Regions from separate parts of the Modestobacter sp. SYSU DS0511 genome, predicted to be linked through region 4. Evidence: riboswitches for the same ligand, from Rfam matches in the RefSeq annotation. Region 4 holds a riboswitch; each other region holds the start of a gene.

Region 1 (5,439 bases), on a different contig from region 4:
GACTGCGACACGCTGCTGACGGTGGGCTCGAACCTGCCCTACAGCGAGTTCTTTCCGGAGTACGACCAGGCCCGCGGCGTGCAGATCGACCACGACGCCAAGTTCATCGGGATGCGGTACCCGTACGAGCTCAACCTCGTCGGCGATGCGGCCACCACGCTGCGCGCGCTCATCCCGCTGCTGGAGCGCAAGCAGGACCGGTCCTGGCGCGAGGGCATCGAGGACGGCATCCGCCGCTGGTGGGAGATCATGGAGAAGCGGGCGAACACCGACGCCGATCCGGTCAACCCGATGCGGCTGTTCTCCGAGCTGAACGGCCGGCTGCCCGGCAACGCCATCATCACCGCCGACTCCGGCTCCGCCGCCAACTGGTACGCCCGGCACCTGCGCTTCGGCCCGGACAACCGCGGCTCACTGTCCGGCACCCTGGCCACCATGGGCCCGGGCGTGCCGTACGGAATCGGCGCCAAGTTCGGCCACCCCGACCGACCGGTCATCGCCTTCGCCGGTGACGGCGCCATGCAGATGAACGGCCTGGCCGAGCTGCTCACGATCGCCCACTACTGGCAGGAGTGGCGCGACCCGCGCCTGGTGGTCGCGGTGCTGCACAACAACGACCTCAACCAGGTCACCTGGGAGATGCGGGCGATGGGCGGGGCGCCGAAGTTCGCCGACTCGCAGACGCTGCCCGAGGTCTCCTACGCCGACTTCGCCGCCGGGCTGGGCTTCGAGGCGATCACGGTCGACGACCCGGAGCAGGTCGGCCCGGCCTGGGACTGTGCGCTGGCTGCCGGCCGGCCGGCGCTGCTCGACGTGCACGTCGACGCCGACGTTCCGCCGATCCCGCCGCACGCGACGCTCGAGCAGATGACCGACACCGCGAAGTCGCTGCTCAAGGGCGACGAGGACGCCTGGGGCGTGGTCAAGCAGGGCACCAAGAACAAGATGCAGGAGTTCCTGCCCAACCGGAGCTGACCATGTCGACCGCACACCTCCCATCGCCGACCGTCCGGCCGTGGGACGGGGCGGACGACTCCCGGGTCGACGTGTCGGCGCTGGACGCTGACCTGCGCCGGCGCGTCGACGGCGAGGTCCGGTTCGACGCCGGCACCCGCGCTGCCTACTCGACCGACGCGTCCAACTACCGGGTCCCGCCGCTGGGCGTGGTCGAACCGCGCACGGTCGACGCCGCCGTCGAGGCCGCGGCGGTCTGCCGGGAACACGGCGTCCCGTTGCTGTCCCGGGGCGGCGGCACCAGCCTGTCCGGGCAGACGACGAACGCCGCCGTCGTCCTGGACTGGAGCCGGTACTGCCACCGGCTGGAGTCCCTCGACATCGACGGACGCCGGTGCGTGGTGGAGCCCGGCCTGGGGCTGACCCTGCGCGCCGGTGAGCTCGACGACCTCCGGGTCGGCTGACCGCCGGACCCGAGACCGGACGCGCGACGAGCGCGCTCCGGACCAGCAGGAACGACAGACGGGAGGACGAGATGAAGACGCAGGAGTTCGTGTCCGCGGTGCAGCAGTCGGCCCGGATCCCCGATCACGAGCACGCCGAGCAGGCCGTCCGGGCCACCCTGACCGTGCTCGGGCAGCGGTTGTCGACCGAGGCGAAGGACCTGGCCGCCCAGCTGCCGCCCGAGCTCGCCTCGGCGATGCCCACCGACGGGTCGGTCGAGCGCTTCGGCCTGACCGAGTTCTACGGCCGTGTCGCCGAACTCGAGGGGCAGGGCTGCACCCCGGAGCAGGCGCGGCAGCACGCGCGTGCGGTCACCGCCGGGCTCCGCGAGGCGGTGGGCGCCGAGTACCTGCACGTGCTCGACCAGCTCCCCGACGACTACGGCGACCTCACGCACACCGAGAACGCGCACCACTGACGGCCTGCCGCCCCTCCGGGTCGCCGTGGCGACCCGGAGGGGCGGAACTCAGACCAGCCGACGCGCGGTGTTGTAGCCCCACATGTCGATGCTGGCGACGCGGACCACGTCACCGGCGCTGGGGGCGTGGACCATCAGCCCGTCGCCCAGGTAGATGCCCACGTGCCCGACGGGGGAGTAGTAGAAGACCAGGTCACCGGGCTGCAGGTGCGCCCGGTCGACGTGCACGCCCATCGTGGACTGCATCCGCGACGAGTGCGGCAGGTCGACGCCGGCCGCCCGGAAGGCGAACTGGGTCAGGCCCGAGCAGTCGTAGACGTTCGGACCGGCCCCGGCCCACACGTAGGCCTTGCCGAGCTGGGCCATCGCGGTGTCGATGACCACCTGGGCGGCGGAGGTCGGTGCGGCCGCGGCCGCGACCGGCGCGGCGATCGGAGCCGGGGCCGGGGCCGGCGGGGCGGCGCCCCCGGCGTTGGCCTGGGCGGCGAGCGGGGTGAGCACCACGCCGGCGCCGGTGAGCAACGCGATCAGCGCGCCCTTGGCCGCCGAGCGGGTGGAACGACGAGCAGAGGTGGTGCGCAGGGCCGTCATGGAACGACGAGTTCTCCTTGTTCTCCTCAACCGCCTACCGAGTTAGCTGACGGGTTCGGGCGGGGAACTCGCCCGGCACGGCCACACGTGCGTGCGGCCGAGCTTCACCCCAGAACTGCGGTGGGTCCCCGGTCCGGGCGACGGCTGCAGCATGCGCGGCCGACGTCCGGTTCGGCGGTGCCGTCCGGGTGTCACCAGGTGCGGTGACGGTCGGACCCGGTCGGCCGCGACGACGCTAGGTGGCGATCTGGTGGTCCGCAGCCGCCGTCGTCGGCCGGATCCGGACGGTCTCCGACTGCGACTCGCCGTCGTGACCGTGGCAAACGTGAAGCTGTCCCCGGCGTGTCTCGGGACGTTGCGAACTGATGAATGGACGGCGCGTGACGACGCTTCGTGTTCACGACCTAACCAGCTGGCGAACGGCCCGACCCTTGGGAGATGGCTCGGTCGTGAGCGGTCGGGCCGCTGCCGTCAAGGGGGTTGTCTGACCTGTGGACAGGCGTTTGACCTGCTGGTTCGGGTGGTGGTGAGGCGCCGATCGCAGTAGTATTCGAACGTACGTTCGAATGACGGGGAGGTGTCCGTGAGCGACTCGATGACGCTGGACCCCCTTGCGCCGAACGTGGTCGCGGAGCTGTCCCCGGATGACCTGGAGGGGCTGTTCGGGTCGCCGTTGCAGTCGGCGTTGGACGCGCTGGCGGCCGAGGACCTGCACGCGTTCGGCGATGGTGAGCTGCTGGACAGGGTGGGCGAGCTGGTGCGGCTGCAGAACCGGGTGGCGGCGGAGCTGGCCCGCACGGTGCGGCATGCCGAGCTCGCGCAGGCCGTCGAGCGCGACGGGTTGGCGTCGATGCGGTCGTGGCTGATCGGGCACCGGTGGTTGTCGGCGGGCGAGGCGTCGCGGGTGGTGCGGGCCGGCCGGGTGTTGGAGCACCTGCCGGCGCTGGCTGCGGGGTTCGCTGCCGGGGAGGTCACCGCCGCGCAGGTCGACGTCGTGGCGAGCGCGGTGGGGGAACCGGAGCGGGCGCGTGCTCAGGAGCAGGGGATCGACCTGGGCGCGTTCGACACCGCGTGGGCGGATGTGGCTCGGGAGGCGCCGCACGCCTCGCTCGGGGTGGCGGTGCGGGCGTTCATCGAGGCGCTGGACCCCGACGGGCCCGAGCCTGACCCCACGGAGGGGCGGCGGCTGTCGATGGCCAAGCACGCTGACGGCAGCGTCACCGGCCGGTTCGACCTGGACGCGGTGGGTGGGGAGAAGCTGCAGGCGGCGATCGAGTCGATCGTGCAGGCCAACCGGCCCAAGGGCGACACCCGCACCCGCGCGCAGCAGCAGGCTGATGCGTTCGTGCAGCTCTGCGACAACCAGCTCGCCTCCGGTGGCCTGCCGACGCTGCGGACGGTGAAGCCGCACGTGGTGCTGCAGCTGGACCTGGACGATGCAGTCGATCCGGCCACTGGCCCCGGCGCCGCGCAGACCGGGTTCGGTGCCAGCATCTCCGCCGCCCGTGCCCGCTGGCTGGCCTGCGACGGGAGCATCTCCCGGATCGTGATGGGCCCCGACGGCACCCCGCTGGACCTGGGGCGGAACCACCGGGTCGTCACCCCCGGACTCCGCAAGGCGGTGGAACGGCGGGACAAGGGGTGTGTGTTCACCGGCTGCGGTGCCCCGACCTGGTGGTGCGATGTGCACCACCTGATCCACTGGCTGCACGGCGGCGAGACGTCGTTGACCAACTCCGCTCTGCTGTGCGAACGGCATCACACGAAGGTCCACCACGGCTTCCGGGTCGAGCGGCAACCCGACGGCCGGTGGCGCACCTTCCGGCCCGACGGCACCGAGATCCTCATCGGCCCACTGCTCACCTGACCTGCTCGCCACCGACATCCGACCGCGGTCACTCGCGGCCGTGCTGCTTCCCGTGGGAGTGGCATGCCTCGGTGGCGGCCGGGCTCGGCGCTCGATCGAGCAGAGAGTGGCGCACGAGGTACCCGAGGTCTGAATGGGCGCTTCCTGACAGTTTTCCCGCTTCTCTTGGTCGAGTCGCTGACGGTGAACGGGCTTTTCCGCCGCTTAGTTTCGAAAAGGAACGTCCATAGACAAACGGGGAGCACGACATGACCGACGCACCGGCGCCGGAAAAGGCCCAGGCCACGGGCAAGAAGCCGCTGTACAAGCGCGCCTGGTTCATCGTCCTGGCGGTGATCGTGGTCATCGCGATCGGCGCCAACATGGGAGGTGACAAGGAGACCGGGGACGCCACGGCCAGCGCTGACACGTCATCGGGCGCAGCGGCTCCGGTCGACGACGCTGCTGCGGCGGACGTCGAGGAGCCTGTCGCCGAGGAGGCCGCCGTCGAGGAGTCGGGCAACCCCGGCATCGGCGAGCCAGCTGCCGACGGCAAGTTCAACTTCGTGGTCAATGGCGTCGACTGCAGCACGACCGAGATCGGCAACGAGTACCTGAACACCACGGCGCAGGGCCAGTTCTGCATCGTCGACGTCGCCATCACCAACATCGGCGACAAGGCGCAGAGCTTCTTCGGCGACAACGCCAAGCTCTTCAACGCCCAGGGCCAGGAGTTCTCCGCCGACAGCGAGGCTGCCATCTACCTGGATGACTCCTCGTCGCTGTACGAGGAGATCAACCCGGGCAACAGCCTGACGAGCAAGGTCGTGTTCGATGTCCCGGCCGGCACGGTTCCGACCGCCATCGAGCTGCACGACTCCGCCTTCTCCGGCGGGGTGACTGTCGACCTGCAGTGACCTGATCGACGGAGCCACCGAGTTCCGACGTACGACGACAGCGCCGCCGAGGATCGCTCCTCGGCGGCGCTGTCGTGTCTCGGGTGCTGCGGGTCAGACGATCTGCTCGCCGATCCCGAACTGCAGCGAGCCGTCGGGGCCGGCGGCGGCGTCGAGCGTCTTGTCGTCGAGCAGCTCCGCGGCGCGGGGGTCCAGGAACACCCGGGCCC
Region 2 (5,439 bases), on a different contig from region 4:
GCAGCGTCGGGGAGTCCGTGTTGTGGAACTCCGACGACCTGGTGGCCGTCGCCGACTGGGGGGTGGCGGACGAGCTCACCTTCCACCAGCTGGCCAAGGGCGCCGAGCTTCGGGCGGTCGGCTACGACGTCCCCAGCGATGACGGGCTCTACCACGTCTCCAGCCGGCAGGTCTTCCTGTGGCCCTACGACGAGCAGGCCCGCCTGGCCGGCGAGCACCTCTACGAGGACAAGACGAGCCTGCAGATCGAGGAGGTGGACCCGGCGGAGGCGATCACGCCGGCCCGGGTCCGGGAGATCCACCGCGAGCTGCTGAGCGAGCTCGAGTCCCAGCGCGGCGAGAACTTCTGGGTCCTCGGCCGCGCCTGATCGGATGGCGGAGGCTCCGCGACGACGTCTCGGCGCTGCCGGGTCGTGCGCTGGGAGCGTGCGAGCCGGTGCAGACCGACGCCTGCGCGCTGGGCACCACTCAGCTGCGTCAGGGCGGTCAGGCTCCGGCCAGGGACGGGCGCAGGGCGCTCCGCGACCTGCGGAGGGCCCGGCGTCGTTCTGTGCGGTGGGCGCTGAAGCGTGGGACGTCGTCACGTGCTGGAAGTGGGAGAACGCCGCCAGCGAGATGCCCGCGGCCCAGGACGGAGCGGCTGTCCGTCAGCACCCAGCGGCGCCGGGACGACGAGCCGGCCAACTCGCCGGGCCGCCACGTCCAGTGACCGGCTGAGCTGCTGCGCGAGCCAGGCCTCGGGCGGCCCGCTCAGCGTTCCACCGGGTGGGCTCGGTCCTCGTCCTCGGCGAGCTCCTGCGGCACCACTGCGGCCAGGCACCGCCGAATGCCCTCGACGATGCTGCTGGCGGTGAAGAGATCGTCCTCGGTCTCCCGCCGAGCCGCCCGGAGCTCGTCGACCAACCGGTGCAGGGCCTCGTAGCCCTTCCGGGTGTCCTCTGGGTCCGCGCTCGGACCGCTCATGCTGCGCAGCACCTCGCCCAGCTGGGCCAGAGCCGCAGCCGCCGGCCGGCGGAGGGAGGGGCCCAGCGCCACCCGGTCGTTCTCGGCGACCTCCGTGTCGGCGATCAGCTGGGTCAGGTCCTCGATCAGGAGGGCCAGGCCCTCCAGAGCACGCGCCTGCGCGTAGAGCCGGTCGGCGTCCGACTGGTACCTCCTCACCCGTCGGTTGCCGCGCCGGGCCTCGCCGGCCTGCTGGACCGCCGAGCGCATCTGGTCGAGGACCGGGTCGACCGCACGCATCCGGTCGCGCCACTCGTGCCGGCTCGGCGGGTGGTCCCGCTGCAGCCCGTCGGCGAGGTCGGCGAGCTGCCCCGCCAGCGTCTCCCGCAGCCGGTGCATCTCCGTCTGGGCCGGGCCGAGAGGGACGGGCGGGAAGGCCACGGTCACCCCCAGCCCCACCAGGGCGCCCAGCAGCACCAGACCGACGAGCGCGAGGACGTACCCGGTCGGGTCGTTCCCCCCGAAGACCAGCGCGAACAAGGCCGTGGTCGGGACCCAGCTGCCGGCGTTGCCCAGCCGCCGCCACGTCCCGAGCAGCATGCCGACCCTACCGCAACGGAGAGTGCGACCACGTCGGGCATCGGGAGCTCGGTCAGCACCATCCCGAGCACCCCGCCCACGACGAGCGCCAGCGTCACCTCCGCCGACTCGCGGACCGATCCGGCCAGCGTCACCGCGGACGTGACCACGGCTCCGAGGGGGGCGTAGAAGGGGTAGTCGGCGAGCGGCTCCGGGAGGGGGTGGCCAGCGCCCACGCGAGCGCGGCCGCCACGGCCGTCTTCAGCCCCAGCACCAGGCGCGGATGCCGGTCCCAGAAGCGCAGTGGCGCCGTGGGCCCGTCGGCAGGGCCGCCGCCTGCTCGTGTGCTCGGCATCGGGCCATCCTCGCCGATGCGCTCCCACCGACGTCCGGGACGCACATCGGGCGTCGGGACGGTGCGACCGCGGGTCTCGACCATCGTGCGCGAGGGCCACCCGCCGGGTGCGTCCACGCGCGCCGGGCGGCCTCCGGGCGCGGCGCGCCGGAGCGACGTCGTCGGCGGTCATCCCGGGGTGCTGAGCGGGCACGCGCTCTGCGGGGGCTGCTACGGCGCGGGCCGCAACCGGGTGCCGAGCCCGGGAGAGCGCCGGCCGGGTCCTCGCATCACCCGCGCAGCCGGTCCCACCGCGGGGACCGTCAGCCGGGCGCCGGGTCGGACGAACGCCCCTGCCCGGTCACAGCCGGGCAGGGGCGCCTCGTCGACGGTCCGGCCTCAGCGGGCCACCACGGCGGGTGTCAGCCGGGCAGGAACGACACGTGCGGGTGGTCCATGTGGTTGGCGGTGGGCGACCCCCGGTCCGCCATGCCCTGCCACGTGCCCGTACGGACCTGGTAGATCCGCTGCTGCCAGATCACGTACTCGACCCGGAACCGGGCGGCGTTGTCGATGACGTACTGGGTGACGGCGTCTCCCTTGGCCTGGTCCGTGTGGACCATGAAGTCGGCCGCGAGGTCCTGCGTCGGGCTGTGGCCGGGCCGGGTCACGACCGTCCCGACGCCGAACCGCTCGGCGACCTCCTGGACGACGGGGCGGACGTGCGGAGCCCACACGTCGTACGCGCCCGCACTCGCCGCCGGAGCCGCGGGAGCCGCGGGAGCGGCTGGGGCGGCACGGTCGGCACTCCGACTGGCCGGCCGCTCCGCGATACGAGGCGCCGCGGCAGCCACCGCGCCGCCGAACGCGAGTCGCTGACCGACCCGCAGGGTGTTCGGGTCCGCGCCGATGACCTCCCGGTTGAGCGCGTACGCCTGCTGCCAGGTGATTCCGTGGGCGGCCGCGATCCTGCCGAGCGTGTCGCCCGCCCGGACGACGTACTCCCCCGACGCGCTCTGCGGGGTCACGGCCGGAGCCGCGGGTGCCGCACCGGTGCCGCCGATGGTGAGCACCTGACCGACGCGCAGGCGGTTCGGGTCGGCGCCGACTCTGCCGGCGTTGTCCGCGTAGATGGTCTGCCACGTGGTGCCGTGGGCCGCGGCGAGGGTGCTGAGGGTGTCGCCAGGAGCGACCGTGTGCTCCGCGGCGTGCGCCGGGGCGGCCACCGCGAGGGGGACGGCCACTGCTGCCACGACCGTCAGGGCGGGACGGGTCACGGACGCCATGCTCGGGCGCCGGGTGGGACGGAGGTTCCGTCCCGGGTGTCGCTGTGCCATGGATGTGCGCCTCTCACCGCCTGCGGAGTTAGCTGTCGGGTTCGGGCGAGAGCTGCCCGGCCGCGGATGCGGCTTCACCCCAGGGCCCGGAGGCCCGGTGCTGCGAGGTGGGTCCCCCGCGCCTGCCCGTCGTGTCGTCTGGTCCGGTGACGGTGGGCAGGTTCGGCGGGCCGCCATCCGGGGTCCTCCGCATTCGGTGGACGAGCGCACGGTAGGCAGACGGCGATCGGCCACGGCAGTCCCCCGGTCGCCTCCACCGGGCTCTGGAACGGGGAGGGCCGCAAGGCCGCCGACGTACCTCCTCGGCGGCCGCCGGACGCGCCTGGCCTGCGCTTTCCGCCGCTCGCGACCTGCCCGCACGCCAGCGGTGGGCACCGGCGCGGCGCTGGCCGCTCACGGGTTTGGTTGCAGACTCGACCTACTTTCCGTCGGTATGTCGTGACCCACCGCAGTCACTCGGCGCGCGTGCCACGGCGACCTCGGCGGGCGTCGGCGGCGGTCGGTCCAGGTGCCCGGCCACCGGCGGGGAGACGGGAACGGCCCCGGCCGTCCTCCTCGGGAAGGAGGTCGGCCGGGGCCGTCCGGGCCGCTCGGCGGCGGGGCGCGGTCGCCGGATCGGCGATCAGGCCCGCCGACCGCCGGTGAAGCGGCTCAGCAGTCGCTTGAGCAGGTTGGCCTTGATGAGTCCGGAGATGAGGCCCATGTCCGTTTCCCCTCCAGTAGGTCGACGCTCTCCGGGCACTACCCGCCGCGGCCGCGGACATCAGGTCCGGGCCGAACGAGCGGGACGTCTCCGCCGGGAGCGACTGCGCCTTCCGCCGCGCGGCGGCCCTAGCATCGCCCCGTGGACCAGCAGGCACTGATGTCGATCGTCCAGCGCTACTGGGACGGGCTGTGGAACCGGCGCGACCTGACGGTGATCGACGAGCTCATCGCCGAGCCCTACGTGCGGCACTCCTCGGCCGGTACCCGGTCGCTGACCCGTGCCCAGTTCAAGCGCGAGGTGCGCGAGTCCTGGCAACTGCTGCACGACCCCGCGACCACCGTCGACGACCAGGTGACCGCCGAGGACCGGATCTGGACGCGGGCCACCACCACCGGCCTCAACCTGGACACCGGGCAGACGTCGGTGGTCACCTGGCTGGTGGTGCACCGGGTCGCCGACGGCCAGATCGCCGAGTCGTGGAGCGCCACCCTGCCCGGCGTCGACTGGCGCTGACCCCGCGCCCGGCGCGGACCGGGACTCCGGCGCGCCGGGAGCTCAGCCCAGGTCGCGCAGCCGGTTCGCGCCGGCCATCCGGCGCCGGCTGAGGACCGCGTACAGGGCGACGAAGGCGAGCACGCCGGCGCCCATCCCGATCAGCGTCCACCGCAGGCCGATGAGGTCGGCGAGCAGGCCCAGCGGGAGTGCGGCGATGCCGAACGCGCTGAAGCTGAGCATGATCAGCCCCTGCACCCGCCCGTGGTACTCCATGTCCGACAGGGCGATGAGCTGCGACTGGTTGGTGGTCTGGAAGCCGAGCATCGACGCGCCGACGGCGAGGAGCACGACCACTGCGACGTAGGCGTTGGGCGCGATCGCCAGCGCGCAGATGGCGAGGCCGAAGACGGCGCCGGACCCCACCAGGACCCGGGTCTGCCGCACCCACGAGGTGCGCCGGCCCAGCAGCAGGCCCGCCGCGACCCCGCCGACCGCGGACGTCGCTGCCAGCACGCCGTAGCCGACCGAGCCGAGGCCGAACAGGTCGCTGGAGATGGTCGGCATGAACGCCAGGTACGGCAGCCCCATCATGGCGACGCCGATGCCGCACCACACCAGGGCGCTGAGCTCGGGGTGCCGCCGGACGTAGCGCACCCCGTCGGCGAGCTCCCCGAGCGGGGAGCGTCCGGAGGCATCCCCCCGCCGCCGCCCGGCGGGGAGGGCGGTGGTGAGGAGAACCCCGACGGCCGCCAGCGCCGCGCTGAACAGGAAGATCGCCTCGATGCCCCAGGTGAACGCCCCGATGACCACGCCGGCCAGCGCTGGGCCGACCACCCGGTTCACCTCGGCGTTGACCAGGAGCAGCGAGACCGCCTGCGGCACCGACCCACGGGGCACCAGCTCGGTCAGAAACGCCATCCGGGCCGGGTTGAACAGCGCGAAGCCCACGGCCTGCAGCACGCCCGCGCCGAGCAGCATCCAGTAGGCGATGACGTCGAGGACGACGGCCAGCCCGATCCAGGCGCTCGACACCGCCAGCAGGAGCA
Region 3 (5,439 bases), on a different contig from region 4:
GCTGCCGTCGCACTCCTACCCGCGGTCGGCGAGCTGAACATGGCGCGGCTCAGTACTCCCCGGGCGGCGCGAAGCACTCCTCGGGCGGCGCGGAGTACTCCTCGGGCGGCGCGGAGCCGGCCAGCGCGTCGACCGCCGGGCAGGTGTCGGACGCCCCGGTCAGCGGCGTGAGGTAGCCGGTCGGCCCGTCGCGCACCCCGTCCCGGCGCCGATGATCGGCTCGTCGAGGCCCGGGGTGTCGGCGGGCGCGTCGGCCGGGGCGACGGCGGCCCACAACTCGGGCCGGAAGCCGACGACGACGTTCACGCCGCCGGTCGAGGAGAGCGGACCGGTCAGCCCGGCCACCCCGCGGACCAGGTCCGCCGCGGAGCGGCCGGGCGCCAGGTCGGGCGCCGGGTCGAGCTCCAAGTAGCAGTGCTCGGGCGTCCCGAGCGCGACGATGCCGGGCTGCGGGGCCACGGCCTCACTGTGCCCGACACCCCGCAGCCGAGGGCATCAGTCGTTCGACGGCGGCTCGTCCTTGCCGGCCTCCTCGAGCGCGTCGGCCTCCTCCTTCGTCTTGTGCACGGCCTTGTCCGCGTGCTCCGGCGGCCCGTAGACGGTGTAGAGCACCAGGGGGTTGACGCCGTCGTTGACGAAGTTGTGCTTCTTGCCGGCCGGCACGACCACCAGGTCGCCCTGCGCCACCTTCTTCTCCTGGCCGCCGACCTTGGCCTTCGCGGTGCCGCTGACGAAGGTCAGGATCTGGTCGACGTCGTGCACCTCCTCGCCGATCTCCCCACCCGGCGGGATCGTCATGATCACCAGCTGGGTGTGTTCGCCGGTCCACAGCACGCGGCGGAAGTCGGCACTCTGCTCGGCGACGGTGGCGATGGTGAAGTGCTCCATGGGCGCCGTTCCTCCGTTCCCTCGATCGACTGGCCGGCGCGCGCCGGCCTCGATGACGAGTCAAGAGCAGGTCCGCCGTCGGCGCGATCCGAAGCCCCCGCCGGAGCGCCGTCCCTCGTGGCGGACACCGCCGAACCGGACGCCGACGGCTGGCTGGGGGGGGCCGGTGCCGGCGTCGGCGGGTCCGGGACCTCCGGCCCTGTGCGGTCGGGGGTCCGGTGGTCCAGGCTGGGCGCGAGCAGCCCGGTCGTCGGTGAGGGTCATGGGACGGCAGGGCACGGACAGGAGGACACGGTGACCGAGCAGGACGGCACGCGGGACGCGCTCGCGGCGGAGGTCGACGAGGTGATGGGCAACGCTGCTGGGGACGCGGCGCCCGCGGAGTCGTCGACCGGGGCGGTCGGGGGCGGGGTCGTCGTCGGCCACGACGGCTCCGGGTGCGCCCAGGAGGCGCTCGTGTGGGCGGCCGGCCTGGCCGAGCGGGCCGGGTGGCCGCTGCACGTCGTCCGTGCCTGGCGGATCGCCACCGCGCCCCAGCCGGCCAGCTGGTCGCCGGGGTACGTCCCGCCGGTGAGCGACTACGAGAAGGCGGTTCAGGCCGACCTGGAGGCCGACGTCGTGGCGGCGCTCGGCCAGGACCGCGCTACGGGCGTCACCTGCCACGTCGCGCACACCGCACCGGTGAAGGCGCTCATCGCCGCCGCCCGGCAGGCCGATCTCCTGGTGGTGGGTGCCCGCGGCCGCGGTGGCTTCGCCGGCCTGCTGCTGGGCTCGACCAGCGACCAGGTCACCCGGCACGCGCCCTGCCCCGTCACCGTGGTCCGGAGCGACCGCGAGGACTGACCACCCCGGCGGGTCGCGGCCGGGCCCGTGGGTGTCCACTGTCCGGGTGCCCGCCCCCGATCGCGTCCCGCCGTCCTTCCTGCAGGCCCACACCCGGGTCGAGCGGCCCACCCTGGTGCCCGAGGTGCAGCTGCACGTCGCCGACGACGTCGTCGCCCTGTGGGAGGCGATGGAGACCGAGGCCGGCGGCGCCGGCCAGGACCCGCCGTTCTGGGCCGCGGCCTGGCCGGGCGGCCAGGCCCTGGCCCGGTACGTCCTGGACACGCCGGACCTCGTCGCCGGCAAGCGGGTGCTGGACCTCGGTGCCGGGAGCGGCCTGGTCGCCGTGGCTGCGCGGCTCGCCGGGGCGGCGCAGGTCGTCGCCAGCGACGTCGACCCGTACTCGCACGCCGCGGTCGCGCTCAACGCCGAGCTCAACGGGGTCACCGGCATCGAGGTGGTGGGCGACGTGCTGGGCGAGGACGGGCCGGACGTGGACGTCGTGCTGGCCGGCGACGTCTGCTACGACCGGGAGATGACCGCCCGGGTGCTGCCGTACCTGGGCACCCACTGGCTGCGCGGCGCCACCGTCCTGCTCGGGGACCCGGGCCGCGCCTACCTGCCGCAGGAAGGGCTGCTGCCGGCCGCCACCCACGACGTCCCGGACGCCGACGGCGGGGAGGTCCGCCGGACGACGGTCTGGCGCCTGCCCTGAGCCGCGTGCGACCGGTGCGGCCTGCGGGACGGATCACACCGCGCTGACCAGGGGCGCCGTGGCGCATCCCGACGAACTGCCGGCGGAGCATTGTCACGAGGTCGTAAAGCGCCTTACCGTGGACAGGTCCGGCCGGACGTCACGTCCCCACTCGGGGAGCCCGCGCCGGATGCCGCCGAGTCGCTGTCCGCAGCGATCCGGGGACCCACCGAAGCACTGGGGTGAATCCCGCCCGGGCACGTGCCCGGCCGGGTAGGGCGCCTTCCCGCCCGAATCCGTCAGCTAACCCGGTAGGCGGCCACGGAAGAGCCCGGAGCCCCCTCCTTCATGTCCCCACGCGCCACCCCGCACGACCACGCCGGCCACGACCTGCCGGCCGACGGAGAACTGCCCACCACGGTCCTCCCCGTCGCCGGGGAGGAGACCTCCCGCCGTGCCCGCCGCCTGGCGCCCCCGGCCGGCCTGCGCCGTCCGGCGATGTACCTGGCCGCCGCCGCGGTCGGCGCGGTCGTGGTGAACGTCGTCGTGAGCGGGCAGACCGGCGCGCAGGCCACGGCGGCGCCCGAGCCGGTGAGCATCGCCACCCAGCTGGGCCTCACCGCCCAGCACGCCAGCACCGTCGTCGCCGAGGGGCAGGTCGGCGACCGGCTCGGGGCGCTCGCGGCCGACCGCAGCCAGCGCCAGGAGGCCGAGGCCGCCGCCCAGCAGGCGCAGGCCGCCGCTGTCGCCGCGGAGGAAGCGCGGCTGGCCGAGGAGGCCCGGCTGGCCGAGGAGGCGCGGCTGGCCGAGGAGGCGCGGCTCGCGGAAGAGGCGCGCAAGGCTGAGGAGGCGCGCCAGGCCGAAGCGGCGCGCCAGGCCGAGGAGGCGCGCCAGGCCGAGCAGGCGGCTGCGGCTGCAGCCCCGCGGTCGCAGTCCGGCTCCCGGTCCTCCGGTGGCGGTGCGCCTGCCCCCGCCCCGGCCCCCGCCGCGCCGGCCGGCTCCTTCCAGAGCTACGCGCTGTCCCAGCTGAGCGGGGACGCCGGTCAGTTCTCCTGCCTGGAGAAGCTGTGGGGCAAGGAGAGCGGCTGGAACCCCAACGCGCAGAACCCGCGCAGCACCGCCTATGGGATCGCGCAGTTCCTGGACTCCACCTGGAAGGGCACCGGGATCGCCAAGACCTCCGACGGCTATCGTCAGATCGACGCGGGCCTGATCTACATCAACAACCGGTACGGCTCGCCGTGCGGCGCGTGGTCGCAGTCGCAGTCCGCCGGCTGGTACTGATCTGATCGACCTGCTCCTGAACGAACCAGCACCGACGAGGAGGGGCCGCTCGCACCGGGCGGCCCCTCCTCGCGTGCCCAGCACGTCACCGCCCTGCCCGAATGTCACCCCCATCGGTCAGGATCACCGGGTGGACCACCCCGACCAGGAGGGCTGAACCGTGGGCAAGCACCGGGCACCCGAGCCCGCGGCCTCGGACTTCGACGCCGCGACGGCCGCGTTGGCCGACGTGACCGGCGACTACGTCGTCGACGCCGCGCACACCCGCATCGGCGTGCGGGCGCGGCACGCGATGGTGACGACGGTGCGCGGCGCGTTCACCGAGTTCGCCGGCACCGCCCATCTCGACACCGCCGACCCGGGTGCCAGCACCGTGTCGTTGCGCATCCGCACCGCCAGCATCGACACCGGCGCCCCCGACCGCGACGCGCACCTGCGCTCGCCGGACTTCCTGGACGTCGAGCGGTTCCCGGAGATGCGCTTCGACTCGACCGCGGTGCGCCAGGTCGACGACGAGGTCTACCGGGTCACCGGCGACCTGACCATCAAGGACGTCACCCGCACCGTCGAGATCGACTTCACCCTGACCGGCTCGGCCCTGGACCCCTTCGGCAACACGCGGGTCGGCTTCGAGGGGGCGCTGGCGATCAAGCGCAGCGACTGGGAGCTCACCTGGAACGCGGTCCTGGAGACCGGTGGTGTCCTGGTCAGCGACCGGATCCAGGTGGAGTTCGACGTCTCGGCGATCCGGGCCGGCTGACCCGCCCTGTTCCCGCCCGCCGGGTCGCGCGCCGCGGCGGCCGGTGTCCGGGAGGCGGAAGGGTTGTGTCCCAGGCCACTTCACCCCGCTACGGTGGCACTGAGTGCCAGCGGCTGCGGCCGCGGGCAGCGGGGGACGACGGCGTCCTCCGGTCCGAGCAGCAGGGGAGTGCGCAGATGGCGAACGCGTGGTTCGAGACGGTGGCCGAGGCGCAGCGGCGGGCCAAGCGCCGGTTGCCGAAGGGCGTGTACGGGGCGCTGGTCGCCGGCTCCGAGCGCGGGCTGACCGTCGACGACAACCTGGCCGCCTTCGCCGAGCTGGGCTTCGCCCCGCACACCGCCGGGCTGGCCAACGGCCGGCAGACGGCCACTCGCGTCATGGGCCAGGACATCGCGCTGCCGGTGCTGATCAGCCCGACCGGGGTGCAGGCGGTGCACCCCGACGGCGAGGTCGCCGTCGCGCGGGCCGCGGCCGCCCGCGGCACCGCGATCGGGCTCTCCTCGATGGCCAGCAAGCCGATGGAGGAGGTCATCGCCGCCAACCCGCAGACCTTCTTCCAGCTCTACTGGGTCGGCGACCGCGACCTGATGGCCGCCAAGGTCGAGCGCGCCCGGCGGGCCGGGGCGGCCGGGTTGATCGCCACGCTGGACTGGTCGTTCTCCTACGGCCGCGACTGGGGCAGCCCGTTCATCCCCGAGCGCATCAACCTCGAGGCGGTGCGGCGGTACGCCCCCCAGGTGGCCCTCAAGCCCAGCTGGCTGTGGGACTTCGCCAAGACCAAGAAGCTGCCCGACCTCACCGTGCCGAACATGGTCGCCAACCCCGGCGACCCGGCGCCCACCTTCTTCGAGGCCTACGGCATGTGGATGCAGTCGCCCATGCCGACCTGGGACGACGTCGCCTGGCTCCGGGAGCTGTGGGGCGATGACCGGCCGTTCATGCTCAAGGGCGTGATGCGCGTCGACGACGCCCGGCGGGCCGTCGACGCCGG
Region 4 (5,439 bases):
GAGCGGGTCCAGCCCGCTGGTGGTGTTGGCCAGCATCACCGCGCCCGCCTGCTCGGCCCGGTCGACGAACACCCCGGCGAGGAACCCGGGCATCGAGCCGCCGTGGCCGACCAGCGTCACCCCGTCGGCGCGCACCACCTGCAGACCCAGGCCGTACGCCGACCAGCCGGCCGCGGCGGAGTCGACCCCGGCCGGAACGGTCATCTCCTCCAGGGTGGCCGGGGAGACCACGTCGTCGGTGTCACCGAGCAGGAAGACCGCGAACCGCCCCAGGTCGGCCAGCGTGGCCCACAGCTGACCGGCCGCGGCCATCACCCCGGCGTCGTGCTCGGGTTCGGGCAGCACGACGTCGGCCCACGGGTGCACCGCGTGGCCCTGGGCGGCAGCGCCGCTGGGACGCGGGGTGGTGCGGGTCATGCCCAGGGGCAGCAGCACCTCGTCCCGGACGACGTCCGCCCACGGCCGGCCGCGGTGCCGGGCGACCAGCTCACCGAGCAGGCCGAAGCCGAGGTTGGAGTAGTGGAACCGCCGGGCGGCGCCGAGCACCACGTCGTCGTCGCTGAGCGGCAACTCGGCCAGCGATCCGCCGGGTACGCGCTCCCACCAGCCGCCCGGGCTCTCCGACCCCGCCCCGGCCAGGTGGGAGAGGAGCTGACCGACCGTGCGGTCACCCAGCGGGGTGCCCGGCAGGTGCTCGTCCAGCAGGTCGTCAAGGCCCAGGACGCCCTCGTCGCGCAGCCGCATCACCACCAGGGCGGTGACCGTCTTGCTGATCGAGCCGAGCCGGTACTGGACGTCGGTGTGCGGGTCGGCGACGTCCCCCCGCCCGGCCGACCAGGCGAGCCCGCCGCCCCGGACGACGCCGGCGACCAGGCTGGGGGCCCGTCCGTCGCGCTGCACGCGGGCGGTGCGGGCCAGCAGGGTGCGGGCGGTGGAGGGCAGCACTGGCTCGGCCATGCCGGGAGGCTAGCCAGCCCGGACGGCTGCGGTCTCCCCCACCGGCAGCCGGCCGGTGCGGCGGGCCCAGTGCTCGAACCAGAGGGTCACCAGCGGCGGCACCGAGGCGGCCAGCGCGAGGACGGTGGTGCCGAGGGACCAGCCGAGCACCCGCCAGGCGACGAGCGTCACCGCGACGTAGGCGATGAAGACCGCACCGTGCACCGGGCCGAACACCTGGACGCCGACCTCGGAGGTCTTCGGCACGTACTTGACGAACATCCCGGCGAGGAGCAGCACCCAGGACACCGCCTCGGCGACGGCGACGACGCGGAACGTGCGGGCGACGGGGGCGGGGGCGAGCAGTCGGGCAGCCACGACCGGGGACAACGAACCACCGGTGCCGCAGTCTCCCGGATGTGATGAAGACCCTCCTCCCCACCCTTCGCGAGCTCAGGGCGGGACCCGGGAGGGGCCATTGCACGACGCGGAGACGCCGGTGCCCCGGCCGCCGAGAGGCGACCGGGGCACCGGTGTTCGTGCTGGAGCGCTGGCGTCAGCCGGCGATGCGGCGCATCGCGGTGATCGGGCTGACCGCGTCGATGCTGGCGACCTTGACGACGTCGCCGGAGGTCGGCGCGTGCACCATCTGGCCGTTGCCGATGTAGATGCCGATGTGGCTGACCGGGCTGCGGAAGGCGATGAGGTCGCCCGGCTGCAGCTCTCCGCGGGAGACCGCACGACCCATGCTCGCCTGGGCCCGGCTGGAGTGCGGCAGGGAGATGCCGGCGGCGGCGTAGGCGTACTGCACCAGACCGGAGCAGTCGAACGACCCCGGGCCGGCGGCGGCCCAGACGTAGGGCTTGCCCTGCTGGGCCATGGCGGTGCTGACCGCGGTCGCCGCGGCACCGCTGGAGGCGACGACCGGGGCGGACGGGGCCTGGGCGGCCGGGGCTGCGGCGCGGGCGGCGTTGCCGCCCCCACCCGACCCGGAGCCGGAGCCCGATGCCTGCTCGGCCGCGGCGGCCTCAGCGGCGTGCCGCCGCTCGGCCTCGGCCCGGGAGGCGGCCTGCTCCGCGGCGGAGAGCCGCTCGTACATCGCCTGGTACTCGGCGATCTGCTTGTTCAGGTCGGTGCGCTGCTGCTCGACCCGGTCCAGCTGGGCCTGTGCCTCGGTGGCGGCGGCCTCGGCCGCGGCCTGGGCCTCGGTGGCCTGCTCGTCGGCCGCGACGGCCTCGCCCAGGATCCCGTTGTTGTGGTCGGCGATGGAGCCCAGCGTGCCGACGCGGTCCATCAGCTCGTCGGCGGACTCGCTGGTGAGCATCGCCTGCAGGGTGCTCAGCTGGTCGCCGGTGTAGGCGCTGCGGGCGACCTCCCGGACCCGGTCACGGGCGCCGGCCAGGGCGGCCTCGGCGGCCTCGACCTGGGCGGCGGCGGCGTCGACCTCGGCCTGCGTGGCCTCGAGCTCGACGCGGGCGTGGTTGAACTGCTCGGTGACGACCTCGAGGTCGTGCGCGCGCTCGGCGACCAGCGTGGCCGCCTCGGCGGAGGTGGTGGGCTCGGCCGCGGCGGGCGCGGGAGCCAGCAGGGTGGTGGCGACGAGCGCCCCGGCGGCGAAGAAGGTGACGACGGCCCGGCGGGAAGTGGACCCGCGGCGGGCAGGGTTGAGCGAACTCGCCATGTTCGGCGGGTGGTCCTTTCTTCCAACGTGCCGCCTACCGAGTTAGCTGACGGGTTCGGATGGGAAGACACCCGGCACGTGCGGTCCGATCGGGCCGCTCAGTGCTTCACCCCAGTGCTGCGGTGGGTCCCCGGTCCCCTGGCCCGCCGGAGTGCACGGGCCGCGGAGTTCGGCGGCGGTCTGGTCGGTCGCCACCGAGAGGTGGCTGAGGTGCCCGTCCGGACCGTCGCCCACCGTAAGGGCGTTATGGGCTCGTGACAAAGGTCCTTTGCGATTTTGTTGAGAAACTCCGTGGGTGTGCTGCGACACGCTCACCGAGCGTGACTGGCGCGCCGGGCCTGTGGGTCACCGCCGCCCACGGCCCCCCACCTCACCCGCGCCCGGGACGCCGACACGCGACCTGAACTGGGCGCCTGCATCCCGCACCGGACGGCGCGGTCGCCGGTCTCGAACCGCGCCCCTCAGCACCTTGCCGACCCCTTCCCGTCACGCTCCGCCAGCGGCTCCACACCCCGCGCCGCCACCGCATCAGGGGCTGGGTACTCCCCCGGCGTGGCGGTCGCCGGCCCTGGCCCGGGGACCTGGTAGAGGGAGCCGGAGCACGGCGCGCCAGGATGACCGGGTGCCGACCCTCGCCACCGCCCCCTGGGACGACCCGGACGTCGTCGCGCTGACCGCCGCCCAGCAGGTCGAGCTGCGCGCCCGCTACGACGGCGCCGGCGAACCCGGGGTGCCCCCGTCCGCCGCCGACGTCGCGGTGGTGCTGCTCGCCCGCGACGACGACGGCACCCCGATCGGCTGCGGCGCGCTGCGCCCGCTGGGGCCGGACGAGGCGGAGATCAAGCGGATGTACGTCGTCCCCGGCGCCCGTGGGCGAGGGGTGTCCAGGCTGCTGCTCGCCGGGCTGGAGACCGAGGCGGTGACCCGCGGGTGGACGACGGTGCGGCTGGAGACCGGCGTCCGGCAGCCGGAGGCGATCGCGCTGTACCGGTCGACGGGCTACCGGCCGGTCGAGGCGTTCGGGCACTACGTCGGCGCCGACGACCCGCACGCGGTCTTCCTCGCCCGGGAGCTGGCGTGAGCACCGCGGCCCGCTACGACGCGGTCGTCGTCGGGGGTGGGCACAACGGGCTGGTCGCCGCCGCCTACCTGGCGCGCGCCGGGTGGTCGGTGCTCGTGCTCGAGCAGCGGGACGTGCTCGGCGGCGCCGCCATCAGCCAGCACGTGTTCCCCGGCGTCGACGTCCGGCTCTCGGCGTACTCCTACCTGGTCAGCCTGCTGCCCGACCGGATCGTCACCGACCTGGGCCTGCCGCTGGACCTGCGGGACCGCGCGGTCGCGTCCTGGACGCCGCTGCGCCGCCACGGCCGGCACCGGAGCCTGCTGGTCGAGCGGGACGAGGGGCCGGCGACGGCGGCGTCCTTCCGCGCGCTCACCGGCGGGGACGCCGAGCTGGCCGGCTGGCAGCGGTTCTACGGCCGGCTGGCCACCCTGGCCGAGGACCTGGCGCCCACGTTCACCGAGCCGCTGCCCAGCGAGGCGGAGCTCGCCGGCCGGCTGCGCGACCCGGGCATCTGGCGCGACCTGCGCGAGCGTCCGCTGGCCGACGTCGTCGCCGACCACCTGTCCGACGACGACGTGCGCGGCATCGTCCTCACCGACGGCCTGATCGGCACCTTCGCCGACGTGCACGCGGCCGACGGGCTGGCCGGGCGCTGCTTCCTCTACCACCTGGTCGGCAACGGCACCGGCCGCTGGCGGGTGCCGGTGGGCGGCATGGGCGCGGTCAGCGGCGCGATCGCCACCGCCGCCCGCGCGGCGGGCGCCCGGCTGGTCACCCGGGCCACCGCCACCGCGATCGAGGCCCGCGCCGACGGGGTCACGGTGCACTGGACCGACGACGAGGGGACGGCGCACGCGGCCGACGCCGGGCACGTGGTGGGCGGCGCCGCGCCGGCCGTGCTCGACGAGCTGCTCGGCGCGCCGGCCACGCCACGGCCCTCGGGCTCGCAGCTCAAGGTCAACATGGTGCTGCGGCGGCTGCCCGGGCTGCGCTCCGGGGACGACCCGCACCGGGTGTTCAGCGGGACCGTGCACGTCGACGAGTCCGCGTCGGCCATCGACGCCGCCTACGCCCAGGCCGCCGCCGGGCGGCTGCCCGACGTCGTCCCGTTCGAGGTGTACTGCCACTCGCTGACCGACCCGTCGATCACCGGGGCGACCGGGCTGCACACGCTGACCCTCTTCGGGCTGCACACCCCGGCCGAGCTCTACGCGACCGACCCGGTGGGCACCCGCGAGGAGGCGGTGCGCCGGGTGGTCGCGCAGCTCGACGACCACCTCACCGAACCGCTGGCCGACTGCCTGGCCACCGACGCCGAGGGCCGGCCGTGCCTGCAGGCGGCCTCACCCCTGGACGTCGAGGCCGCGCTGGCGATGCCGGGCGGGCACATCTTCCACGGCGACCTCTCCTGGCCGGTGGCCACCGACCCGGAGCAGGCCGGCACCTGGGGCGTGGCGACGGCGCACCCGCGGGTGGTCGCGGCGTCGTCCGGGGGCACCGTGCGCGGCGGTGCGGTCAGCGGGCTGGGCGGCTTCGCCGCGGCCCAGCACCTGCTCGGGCGGTGACCGTCCCGGATCCGTGCGTGAGCAGCCGCTGCCGGGGAAGGAAGGCAGCAGAGCCCGGGACCGGCCGGTCCCGACGACGACTGGAGACGCCATGAGCACCCCGACGAACCGCCCGGACGACCAGGGTCAGCCGCCGAAGAAGGCACAGAACCGGAGCCGGGCCATCCTGGCCGGCGTCGTCGTGCTGATCCTCG

The links. Region 4 has a riboswitch for cyclic di-AMP ahead of ACI783_RS08525 (NlpC/P60 family protein). Riboswitches for the same ligand answer to the same signal wherever they lie in the genome.
Region 1: it holds a riboswitch for cyclic di-AMP, as region 4 does, so the genes downstream of both, ACI783_RS16930 (C40 family peptidase) here and ACI783_RS08525 (NlpC/P60 family protein) in region 4, are expected to answer to the same signal.
Region 2: it holds a riboswitch for cyclic di-AMP, as region 4 does, so the genes downstream of both, ACI783_RS00875 (LysM peptidoglycan-binding domain-containing protein) here and ACI783_RS08525 (NlpC/P60 family protein) in region 4, are expected to answer to the same signal.
Region 3: it holds a riboswitch for cyclic di-AMP, as region 4 does, so the genes downstream of both, ACI783_RS13655 (aggregation-promoting factor C-terminal-like domain-containing protein) here and ACI783_RS08525 (NlpC/P60 family protein) in region 4, are expected to answer to the same signal.

Annotation. Positions count from the first base shown of each region.
Region 1 is NZ_JBJGZY010000041.1:24,300-29,738, reverse strand. It holds gene ACI783_RS16945 (thiamine pyrophosphate-requiring protein) at 1-975, shown strand, start outside; gene ACI783_RS16940 (FAD-binding oxidoreductase) at 978-1,418, shown strand; gene ACI783_RS16935 (DUF2267 domain-containing protein) at 1,490-1,876, shown strand; gene ACI783_RS16930 (C40 family peptidase) at 1,925-2,467, opposite strand; cyclic di-AMP (ydaO/yuaA leader) riboswitch at 2,485-2,629, opposite strand; gene ACI783_RS16925 (DUF222 domain-containing protein) at 3,051-4,334, shown strand; gene ACI783_RS16920 (DUF4352 domain-containing protein) at 4,583-5,230, shown strand; gene ACI783_RS16915 (Fe-S cluster assembly protein HesB) at 5,324-5,439, opposite strand, start outside.
Region 2 is NZ_JBJGZY010000001.1:190,038-195,476, reverse strand. It holds gene ACI783_RS00885 (hypothetical protein) at 1-368, shown strand, start outside; gene ACI783_RS00880 (hypothetical protein) at 751-1,542, opposite strand; gene ACI783_RS00875 (LysM peptidoglycan-binding domain-containing protein) at 2,278-3,132, opposite strand; cyclic di-AMP (ydaO/yuaA leader) riboswitch at 3,195-3,351, opposite strand; gene ACI783_RS00870 (ester cyclase) at 4,037-4,411, shown strand; gene ACI783_RS00865 (MFS transporter) at 4,454-5,439, opposite strand, start outside.
Region 3 is NZ_JBJGZY010000026.1:6,137-11,575, forward strand. It holds gene ACI783_RS13630 (hypothetical protein) at 50-196, opposite strand; gene ACI783_RS13635 (hypothetical protein) at 160-459, opposite strand; gene ACI783_RS13640 (cupin domain-containing protein) at 496-888, opposite strand; gene ACI783_RS13645 (universal stress protein) at 1,183-1,731, shown strand; gene ACI783_RS13650 (class I SAM-dependent methyltransferase) at 1,778-2,425, shown strand; cyclic di-AMP (ydaO/yuaA leader) riboswitch at 2,589-2,737, shown strand; gene ACI783_RS13655 (aggregation-promoting factor C-terminal-like domain-containing protein) at 2,753-3,688, shown strand; gene ACI783_RS13660 (YceI family protein) at 3,849-4,448, shown strand; gene mftD (pre-mycofactocin synthase MftD) at 4,625-5,439, shown strand, end outside.
Region 4 is NZ_JBJGZY010000013.1:16,416-21,854, reverse strand. It holds gene ACI783_RS08535 (serine hydrolase domain-containing protein) at 1-957, opposite strand, end outside; gene ACI783_RS08530 (DUF3817 domain-containing protein) at 967-1,314, opposite strand; gene ACI783_RS08525 (NlpC/P60 family protein) at 1,493-2,617, opposite strand; cyclic di-AMP (ydaO/yuaA leader) riboswitch at 2,633-2,802, opposite strand; gene ACI783_RS08520 (GNAT family N-acetyltransferase) at 3,240-3,698, shown strand; gene ACI783_RS08515 (phytoene desaturase family protein) at 3,695-5,245, shown strand; gene ACI783_RS08510 (hypothetical protein) at 5,337-5,439, shown strand, end outside.